DNA from 2 places in the Nocardia higoensis genome. Region 1 is predicted to be linked to the other one. Evidence: riboswitches for the same ligand, from Rfam matches in the RefSeq annotation. Region 1 holds a riboswitch; the other holds the start of a gene.
What was found. A riboswitch is a leader RNA that binds a small molecule or an ion and turns the genes downstream of it on or off. The one in region 1 is predicted to bind cobalamin.
Positions count from the first base shown of each region.

Region 1 (5,352 bases):
TTCGCGCAGCGCGGGTTCGTCGACCTGGATGATCCTGATGCCCGCGGCCTGCAGGTCCACCGTCTCGTCCCTGATAGCCAGCGCGATCTGACGTGCGGTGTCGGCCAGGGGCTGGTCGTCGCGCACATACGACCAGGCCAGGATGGTGACCGGTCCGGTGAGTATCCCCTTGACCGACTTGTCGGTCAGCGACTGCGCGTAGGTGCTCCACGCGACGGTCATCGGCCGCGGACGGGTGACATCGCCGTAGAGGATCGGCGGGCGCACGCAGCGGGTGCCGTAGGACTGGACCCAGCCGTTGGCGGTGGCGAAGAAGCCGTCGAGCTGCTCGGCGAAGTACTGGACCATGTCGTTGCGTTCGGGTTCACCGTGCACGAGCACGTCCAGGCCGATCTCCTCTTGCAAGGTGAGGACCGCGGCGATCTCGGCGCGCATCCGGCGCTCGTACTCGGCGGCATCGATCTTCCCGGCACGCAGTTCGGCCCTGGCGACACGGATCTGCCCAGTCTGTGGGAACGAACCGATCGTGGTGGTCGGCAACGGGGGCAGGTTCAGCCGTTGCTGCTGGGCCTGCCCACGCTGCTCGGCGGGCGCGCGCCGCGCGGCATCGGGCCCGAGGGACTCGAGCCGCGCCCGGACCGCGCCGTTGTGCAGGCGGGGGTCCTGCCGTCGGTCGGCGATCGCGGCCCGTGCCTCGGCGAGTTCGGTGGCGACGGCGTCGGCGCCTTGGCGCAGCGCGGTGGCCAGCATGCGGATCTCGGCGACCTTCTCCCCGCCGAAGGCCAGCCACGAGCGCAGCCGCGGCTCCACCTCGGGCTCCTGTTCCAGCGAGTAGGGCACGTGCAGCAGCGAGCACGACGAGGACACCGCGACGGCCGCAGCGCTGCCCAGCAGCGTCGCCAGCACCCCGAGCGCCCGGTCCGGATCTGTGCGCCAGACGTTGTAGCCGTCGACCAGGCCGGCGACCAGCAGCTTGCTCGCCAACGCCGGAAGCGACGCGACCTCCTCGACCGTGGCGCCGGAGACGAAGTCGACCCCGATGGCCTCCACCGGGGTGGCCGCCAGCGCCGCGAGAGCGGGACCGGGCTTGCCGAAGTAGGTCGCCACCAGCAGCGCGGGTCGGTCGGTGGCCCCGGCCAGCTCCCGGTAGACCGAGGTGACGAGTTCGAGTTCGGCCTCGTCGAGATCGGTCACCAGGATCGGCTCGTCGATCTGCACCCACACCGCGCCCGCCTCGGCCAGTAGGGACAGCAACCTGCGGTAGAGCGGCACGAGATCGGCGATCCGGTCCAGCGCTGCACTGCCGTCGACGGTCTTGGCCAGCTTCAGGAAGGTCACCGGGCCGACGACCACCGGCCGGGCGGGCACGCCCAGCTCCTGCGCCTCGGCCAGTTCACCGAGCAGCTTGCCCGGATCCAGCGTGAATGCGGTGTCGGCGGCGAGCTCGGGAACGAGATAGTGGTAGTTGGTGTCGAACCACTTGGTCATCTCCAGCGGGGCGATGGTGTCGGTGCCGCGCGCGGCCGCGAAGTAGCGGTCCAGGTCGTCCTCGATACCCGACACCCGTTCGGGCAGGACACCGAGCAGCACCGCGGTGTCGAGCACATGGTCGTAGTAGGAGAAGGTGCCCACCGGGACCGAATCCAGACCGGCGGCCTGCGCGACCCGTAATTGGTCGACGCGCAGCTTTTTCGCGCTCCGGTGCAGCGTCGGCGCGTCGGTGCGTCCCGCCCAGTAGGCCTCGACGGCCCGCTTGAGTTCCCGGTTCGGTCCGATTCGCGGCAGTCCCAGCACCGTCGCGCTGAACGGACTCAGAGGTTTCGACATGTCATGTGCTCCGTCGATGGCAGGGTCAGCCGCCACCTGTCCGGACGCGCACGACGACAACGCACCCGGACAAACCGAATGCGTGAGATGTCGGCGTAGCGCCCAATCCGCGAGGCGACGGCCGCTGGACACGGCGTGTCCAGCACAACCGGCAGGTCTTCGGACTCGCGGGCATCGACCACGACGGGTCGACCCGGGATCGAGCACTTCCCGGGCTGGTACTACCACGCCGTCGCTTCCCAGGCCGTGTGGCCCAGTGCTGTGTGACGGCGGTCGTTCCCGCTCACCGCTGCGGGACAGTCCCGGATTCTCACCGGGTTCCCTCTCGCCCTCCGCTCGTCACCGAGCGAGGAGCTTCGACGTCCCGCGCACACCACAGCGGCACGGGACGAACCAGCTGCGGAACCAGGATAGGCCAGCACCACTCCCCCGCCTACCGGGGTCCTCACCGAAACCGAGCCGACGCTCCGGTCGAGCACCTCGACGACGCACGGCGGGCGGGATGCCATTCGATGCAGCGGACCACCGGAACTGCCGGGATCGTCAGCTGGGCGACCGGCTCAACGGAGTACGCGCCGCCACCAGGTCCGCACGCATGCCATCACCACCTCAGCTGAACTCCGTGGGCCATATCGAACGCGTGACCGTGGCGCTGCACCATCGGCGCGAGTGTTACCGTGGCGGCGCGTCGGCTACCGCTCGGCTTCGGCCGGGCGGTTCGCAAGAGGGAATCCGGTGGAAGTCCGGAACTGCCCCGCAGCGGTGAGTGGGAACGACCGCGGTCACACAGCACTGGGTGTCCACCCGGGAAGCGACCGCTAGTAGGTGGGATCGGTTCGTCCGGTCCCGGGTCCACGAGTCCGAAGACCTGCCGGCGTGGCCGCGCCGTTCGGTGTGGTCGCTTGTCGACCCCGAGGGAGCGGTCGGCGAGGTCACGGGCTCGCTCTGCGTGCACGTCCTCGTGTGCTGTCTCGGATCGACCGGCCGGGTTCGATCCGTGAAGGTTCTGGTAGTGCGTCGATTGTCCGTGGCCACCTTGGCCGCCGCCACCCTTGTGGCGTTGCTCGCGATGTCGATTCTCGCGTTGATGTTCGGTACCGCGCCCATCCCCTGGCGCGATGCCCTCGGGTTCCTGTGGGCCGAGCTCTCCGGTGGCCCCGTGGCGGCCGCCGATATCGCCAACTACCGGATCGTGGTGGATTCCCGGCTGCCGCGTGTGCTCACCGCGGCGCTGGTGGGCGCCGGGTTGAGCGGGGTCGGGCTTATCGTGCAGGCGATGGTGCGCAACGCGCTGGCCGATCCGTACGTGCTCGGCATCTCCTCAGGAGCGTCGGTGGGCGCGGCCGCGGTCGTGCTGTTCGGCGCCTTCGGCGCGCTCGGGGTCTACGCACTGTCGACGGCGGCGTTCGCGGGCGCGCTGGCCGCGACCGTGCTCGTGTACCTGATGGCGCGCACGGCCGCGGGGCTGGTGCCGTTGCGTCTGGTGCTGACCGGCGCGGCTCTCGGATACGGATTCTCCGCTGCGACAACGGTGCTGGTGTTCCTGGCGCCGCGTGGGGACGCGGCCCGGTCGGTGATGTTCTGGCTGCTCGGCAGCCTGGCTGGCGTCACATGGAGCGCGGTTCCCTCGGTGGCCGTGGTCTGCGCGGCGGGTTCGGTGGTGATCGTGGTGTGTGCGCGACGACTGAACGCGCTGTCGATGGGCGACGAGGTCAGCGCCGCGCTGGGTATGGACGCCGCCCGGCTGAGGCTGCTGCTGTTCGTGGTCGCGGCCGCGATGACCGGCTGTTTCGTGGCGGTGTGCGGGGCCATCGGTTTCGTGGGCCTGGTGGTGCCGCACGTGGCCAGGTTGCTGGTCGGCGCCGATCACCGCAGGCTGATCGTCATCGCGCCACTGCTGGGGGCGGTGTTCCTGGTGACCGCCGATCTGCTCGCCCGCACGCTGGTCCCACCGCAGGAGTTGCCGCTCGGTGCGATCACCGCGGCGGTCGGTGTGCCGGTGTTCCTGCTGTTGATGCGCAGGCGCGGCGCGATGGTGGGTGGCCGGTGATGCGGGTCGACTACCAGGACGTGTCCGTCGAGATCGACGGCGCGCGCATCGTCGAATCGGTGACGCTCGGTATCGAGGCAGGCAGTTTCGTCGGCATCGTCGGCCCGAACGGCAGTGGCAAGTCGACCCTGCTGCGCTGCCTGTACCGGGCGTTGTCCCCGGCGTCGGGCCGGGTCCTCGTCGACGGCGACGACATCGCCGCGATCAGCATGAAGAACAATGCCCGACAGGTGGCCGCGCTGACGCAGGACACCGACATGCAGTTCGACTTCACCGCCCGCGAGGTCGTCGAGACCGGGCGGTTGCCGCATGCTGCTGCGCTGCGGTCGACGCTGCGGGAGGACGAGCGGATCTGCGCCGAGGCGATGGCGACCGCCGACGCCGGGCATCTGGCGCACCGCGGTTTCCTGTCTCTGTCCGGTGGTGAACGCCAGCGCGTCCTGATCGCCCGCGCGCTGGCGCAGCAGCCCAGGGTGCTGGTGCTCGACGAGCCGACCAATCACCTGGACGTGCACCATCAGTACAGCCTGCTGTCGGCCGCCCGCGCCCTGGGAATCACCGTGGTGGCGGCCCTGCACGACCTCAACCTCGCCGCCCAGTACTGCGACCGGCTCTTCGTGCTCAACCGCGGCCGCCTGGTGTGCTCGGGCACGCCCGCAGACGTGCTCACCCCCGGAATCGTGCGCCGCTGGTTCGCCATCGGCGGCCACATCGTCACCCATCCGAGGCTGGGCGTGCCCCAGATCATCTTCGACGAACAGGAGCAATAGATGCGGTTGACGCGCACGGGTTCGGCATTCGCGGCCGCCGTGGCACTGCTCGCCACGGTGACCGCCTGCGGTGCCGAGGTGGAACAGCCCGCCGCGGCAGGCGACGCCGCCGCGGTCACGGTAGTCAACTGTGGTACGCCGCTGACCGTGGAGGGCGTGCCCCAGCGGGTGGTTGCCAACGACACCGGCATCACCGAGATCATGTTCGCCCTCGGCCTTGCCGATCGCCTCGTGGGTTACACCAGCTATCCCGGCAAGGAACGCGACGTCGAATCCTCGCCCTGGCGCGCCGAATTCGAGTCCACCCCGGAACTCGGCCTGGCGTTCACCCGCGAAATCGTCCAGGCCGCTGCCCCCGACTTCGTCTTCGCCGGCTGGAACTACGGGTTCAAGGAGTCCACCGGCCTGACACCGGATTGGGTACGCTCCATCGGCGCGGTCCCCTACCAGCTGACCGAGGCCTGCAGGCAGCCCGGCAGCGACCGGCGCGGAGTGATGGAACCACTCGATGCGCTGTATGCGGACCTGACCAACCTCGGCAACATCTTCGGCGTCCGCGACCGCGCCGACGAACTCGTCGCCGGCTACCGCGCCCAGGTCGCCGAAGCCGCCGCGAGCGCGCCCGAAGGCCAGGAGCCCGCGCGGGTGTTCCTGTTCGACAGCGCGACACCGGAGCCGTTCACCTCCGGCCGCAGGGCGGCGCCT
Region 1 covers NZ_JADLQN010000001.1:717,401-722,752, reverse strand. Annotated here, with positions in the region: gene metE (5-methyltetrahydropteroyltriglutamate--homocysteine S-methyltransferase) at 1-1,827, opposite strand, end outside; cobalamin riboswitch at 1,960-2,189, opposite strand; cobalamin riboswitch at 2,500-2,718, shown strand; gene IU449_RS03220 (FecCD family ABC transporter permease) at 2,897-3,877, shown strand; gene IU449_RS03215 (ABC transporter ATP-binding protein) at 3,877-4,647, shown strand; gene IU449_RS03210 (ABC transporter substrate-binding protein) at 4,648-5,352, shown strand, end outside.

Region 2 (5,352 bases), on a different contig from region 1:
GCACGGCATGCGGAACCACGATGCCGACGAACCCGATCAGACCGCCCGCCGAGACCACGGCGGCGGTGCCGAGCGTGGCGACGCCGACCAGCATCAGGCGCACTCGCGCCGGATCGATGCCGAGGCTCGCGGCTTCCACATCGCCGACCGCCATCACGTCGAGTGTGCGCCGGTGGAGTGCGATGACCACGACACTCACCACGACATAGGGCAGCACGACGAGCACTTCGGACCAGCCGTCGGTGGTCAGCCGGCCGAGCATCCAGGAGTAGACCTGGCGCAGGGTGTCGTCGTGCAGCTGCATGAAGAAGGTCTGGACGGCGTTGGCGAAGGCGGCCACCGCGACCCCGGCCAGGATCACCACCACTTCCGACCGGAGCCCGCCGACCGTGCGGCCCAGGGTGTAGGTCGCCGCGACCGCGAGCAGGCCGCCCGCGAAGGCCGCGACGGGGACACCGGCGAATCCGGCCGCGCCACCGGCGACGATCGCGAGCGTCGCCCCGAGCCCCGCGCCGCTGGAGACGCCCAGCAGGTACGGGTCGGCGAGCGGATTCCGGAAGACGCCCTGGTAGGCGGCCCCGGCCACGGCGAGCATCGCGCCGACGAGCACGCCGAGGACGGTGCGCGGCATCCGGATGTCCCAGAGGATGGCCCGCTGTCGCGTCGACAGGCCCGACTCGACATCCACGAACGGCAGTCGATCGGCCATGTCCAGCAGGACGCCGCGCGGGGTGAGCCCGGCCGGTCCCACGAGGATGCTCACGAACACGGCGACCAGCAGCGCGAGAACCGCGCCGGTCACCACCAGCGCGCGACGCCGGGTCCCGGTCAAGAGGTGGGGCGGACGGCCGGGGCGCCCGCGACTACGGCGGCGATCTCACGCACCAGATCAACGACGCGCGGTCCCCAGCGACTCGCGATGTCCTCGTCGAGGACGTGCACCCGGCCGTCGCGGACCGCGGTGAGCTCACCCCAGCCCGCGCGCTGCGCGACGACCTCCGGGGTGACTCCGCAGCACTGTCCATCGGCCAGGAAGATCACATCGGGATTCTGCTCGAGCACGTACTCCGCCGACAGCTGCGGGTAGCCGTTGCCGCCGGTGGCGATGGATCGCAGGCCGAGCATCGAGTAGATCGCGCCGAGATAGGTGTCGTCGGTGACGGTGTAGTAGGTGTTGTCGAGCTCATGGTAGTAGCGCAGCGGGGCGTCGCGGTCGGGGAGTCCGGCGACGATGCGGTCGATATCGGTGCGCATTCCGGCGACGAGTTCGGCCGCGTCGCCGACATGCCCTGTGGCAGCGCCGAGCTGTTCGATCTGGGCGTAGGTGTCGTCGAGGGTGCGCGCGGCGGGCAGGATCAGCGTCTCGACGCCGGCCCGCTCGAGCCCGGCGACCAGGTCGCCGGTGTCGGCGTTGGCCACGACGAGGTCGGGGTCGTAGCCGAGGACGGCCTCGACGTTCGGGGTGTAGCCGGACAGGTCGGTGACGGGAGCGTCGGCCGGGTGATCGGAGCGGTCGTCGACCGCGACCACCTGCTCCCCCGCACCGATCGCGTAGAGCATCTCGGTGGCGGTGGGGCTGAGCGAGACGATGGCTCGGGGGGACCCGTCCACGCTGTTCCCGCCGGTCGACGGGGCAGGCTCGGAGGCGCTGCACGCCGCGCTCAGCAGAATCAACGCGCCTGCGGCGACGAGCCGCCAGACCGTGCCCCACCGTCGTGCGCCACCGGACCGCCCAGCCATGCCGAGTAGCCGGTCCGTCTCGAATCGTCCTGCACCCGCCCGGCGGGCAGCGTGCGGCCGTCGGGAAGCAATAAGCCGCCGGTGGGAAGCGAGTGGCACGACATCCTCCGTCCATACCGTCCTTCATCCGAGGACAAGTACGCCTCCCGCGACGGCGGCCGACCTGACTCACCCGGCGAAACGCCGAGCTCACAGTTGCGGGACAGTGCCGGATTCCCACCGGCTTCACCGTGACGCCGCGGTACCCGGCCGGGTTCGGCAGGGCATTTCGCAGCGTAGTTCACCCCGGAAACCGACCGGCCTCGCCGTGCCCCGACACGTCCGAACCGGCGGACCTCAGACCGACAGACCGTCCTCGAGGCTGCACCAGAGTACTTCGGTTTCGAACATATGATCGACTGATGTACCTGGCGCACCTGCACTCGAAATACCTGCTTCCCCCGGTTCTGCTCGTCGTGTGCCAGGACGAGACCACCGAACGATGGGCAGGCGGACCCTTCGTCATCGGTCCCCGGCAATGGCCGAGCCTCGTCGCACGGCCGCTGCTGCTCGGCCCCGACAATGTCCCCGTCATCACCGACACCGCCGAAGCGATCACCGATGTCCCGCTCGCCGCCCTGTCGGCAATCACCCACGCCCACCACCCCAGCATCGGTGCGATACTGAAATCGCTGGCCGCCGCCCTGCGGGGCATCGACGACGAAGACGCCGCCATCGTCGCCGAACTCACCGAACTCGGCCTCGGCACCAGCCCGGCCGCCGACACCTGGAGGCAGATGATGTCCGTGGATCTCTCCTTCTTCCGCTCGCAGACCTCGCAGCGCATCCGCGACGAAGGGCGCGAACAGGGACGTCAAGAGGGACGTCAAGAAGGACGCGCAGAAGACATCCTGCGCATCCTCCAACACCGCCGCGTCCCCCTCACCGACAGCGACCGCCACCGCATCCGTGACTGCGCCGACGCCGACACCCTCACCCGCTGGTTCGACCGCGCACTGTCCGCCGAAACCGCCGCGGAGCTCTTCACCGACTGACCGCAAGCTGTCGGCCCCGCCGTAGTGGCGGGGCCGACAGTTCGAGCCGCGGTCGGTACCGGTTGCACATGGGGGCCAAGCGAAGCAGCGCGGTCCCTGCCGGACCGCTCGGTCTCAAGACAGACTGCGGACAACCGCCCGGCGGTTACCCCCTATCCGGTCCCGATGCGGGCACAATGACACCCGCAGACCGCGCGCTACCAGAAGGGACTCCGCCGGATGAAACGATCGCTGTCCGCACTCGCCAGGATCGGCGTGCTCACCGCCGCCTGCTGTGTCGCGCTGGGTGCGCCCGCGACAGCCGACCCCAACAACATCAACCCGATCCCGGTACTCAACGGATGGCAGGGCCTGCCGAAACTCCCCGGCCCCACCGAGGCCGTGTTCCAGATGACCGGAATGGACAGCCCCAACAAAACCCACACCGTCAACGTCCTCGGCACCGACCTCGGCATCATGTGGGACGACGGCCGCGGCGGAATGATCACCGCGTTCGGCGACACCGCCGGACTGGGCTTCCCGAACCTGCTCGCGGGCAGCATGTGGGCGTGGACATCCAACATGTTGTTCCACAGCACCACCACCGACCCGTCGGAAGGCATCTACTTCGACAGCATCACCCCCAACCCGCTGCCGAGCCCGAAGATCCCCGGCATCGAAATCAGCTTCATCCCCACCGCCGGAATCTCGGTCGGTGGCGTGCAGTACATGAGCATGATGTCGGTGCGCCACTGGGGCGATCACGGCAAGTGGGAGACCAATTTCTCCACCCTGGCCTCCTCCGGTGACGGCGGCCGGACCTGGGTGCAACTGCCCACCACCCGCCGCGCCAATGTCGACGGGCACGAGCGCTTCCAGCAGAACGCGTTTTTGAAGAACGACGGGTTCGTCTACCGCTACGGCACCCCCGCCGGCCGCGACAACCCCGGCTTCCTCTCCCGCGTCCGCGAAGCCGACATCGCCAACATCGATGCCTACGAATACTGGGACGGCGGCGCGTGGAAACCCAACGACCCCAAAGCGTCCGCGCCGATCGTCGGCAATGTCGGTGAGCTGTCGGTGCAGTGGAACGACCACCTCGGCCAATACGTCATGCTGACCACCGACCCAGCGAATTCGGTTGTGCTGCGGACAGCTCCGGCCCCTGAGGGGCCGTGGAGCGCGCCTCGCGTGCTGGTGGATGCCCGTGACCTGCCCACCGCGTACGCGCCGATGATCTTCCCGTATCAGACCGGAGACGACCTGTACTTCCTGCTCACCGTGCACAGCCAGTACAACGTGGTACTCATGCGAACACCGTTGTGACTGAACCCTTGAATCGATCATCGGCCTGTTCAAGACCGAGGTCGTGCGCCGCCATGGCCCGTTCAAGACCATCACCGATGTCGAGTACGCACTGATGGAATGGTGGCGACTGGTACAACAACGCGCGACTGCATTCCGGCTCGGCTACCTCACCCCGGCCGAGTACGAGGCCGACTACTACGCTCAACTATCGCCAGGCCGACCGGCGCTGGCCTGAAACCTGAAGCCGGTCCCTTACCCGTGACGGTTCAGTCATCGCGTGATCCTTCAAGAGACCGACCAAAGTCACGAGAAGGAAGAAGACCACGCGATGACCGATCTCCAGCCTATCGACCCGAGCGCGTTGTTGACCGAGCAATTGGCCACTGCCAGCCCTGACCTGTTGCGTGAGCTGCTCTCGACGTTCATCCACACCTTGATGAATGCCGAGGCCGACACGATCTGCGGTGCCGGCTACGGCCAACGATCCGAACAGCGGGTCAATTCCCGCAACGGCTACCGCCACCGCGACTTCGATACCCGCGTCGGCACCATCGACGTCGCGGTCCCGAAGCTCCGCACGGGCAGCTACTTTCCCGACTGGCTGCTCGAACGGCGTAAACGCGCCGAACGAGCCCTCACCAGTGTGGTGGCGACCTGCTACCTGCTCGGTGTCTCCACGCGTCGGATGGAGAAACTCGTCGAGTCCCTCGGGGTGACAAGGCTGTCGAAGTCGCAGGTATCGATCATGGCCGCCGATCTCGACGCCCAGGTCGAGGCGTTCCGCACCCGACCGCTCGATCAAGGGCCTTACACGTTCGTCGCTGCGGACGCCCTGGTGCTGAAGGTGCGGGAGAACGGGCGCGTGGTCAATGTCCACGCCTTGATCGCGACCGGCGTCAATGCCGAGGGCTACCGAGAGATCCTGGGCCTGCAGGTCACCTCCGGTGAGGACGGCGCCGGCTGGCTGGCGTTCTTCCGTGATCTGGTCGCCCGCGGTTCGAGTGGAGTCGAGCTGGTCACCTCCGATGCTCATGCCGGGCTGGTCGCCGCGATCGGCGCCACCCTGCCCGGCGCGTCCTGGCAGCGCTGTCGAACGCATTACACCGTCAACTTGATGTCAGCGTGTCCGAAGTCTTCGTGGCCTTGGGTTCGCACTCTTCTGCATTCGGTGTTCGATCAAGCCGACGCTGAATCTGTTGAAGCACAATATGATCGGATGCTTGACGCACTGACCGAGAAGCTGCCGAAAGTCGCTGCCCACCTCGACACCGCACGGGCGGACCTGCTGGCG
Region 2 covers NZ_JADLQN010000003.1:121,719-127,070, forward strand. Annotated here, with positions in the region: gene IU449_RS18460 (FecCD family ABC transporter permease) at 1-832, opposite strand, end outside; gene IU449_RS18465 (ABC transporter substrate-binding protein) at 829-1,740, opposite strand; cobalamin riboswitch at 1,876-2,009, opposite strand; gene IU449_RS18470 (hypothetical protein) at 2,142-2,774, shown strand; gene IU449_RS18475 (DUF4185 domain-containing protein) at 2,994-4,079, shown strand; gene IU449_RS18480 (hypothetical protein) at 4,123-4,296, shown strand; gene IU449_RS18485 (IS256 family transposase) at 4,390-5,352, shown strand, end outside.
Region 2: linked by a shared signal. The riboswitch ahead of IU449_RS18465 (ABC transporter substrate-binding protein) and the one ahead of metE (5-methyltetrahydropteroyltriglutamate--homocysteine S-methyltransferase) in region 1 are both predicted to bind cobalamin.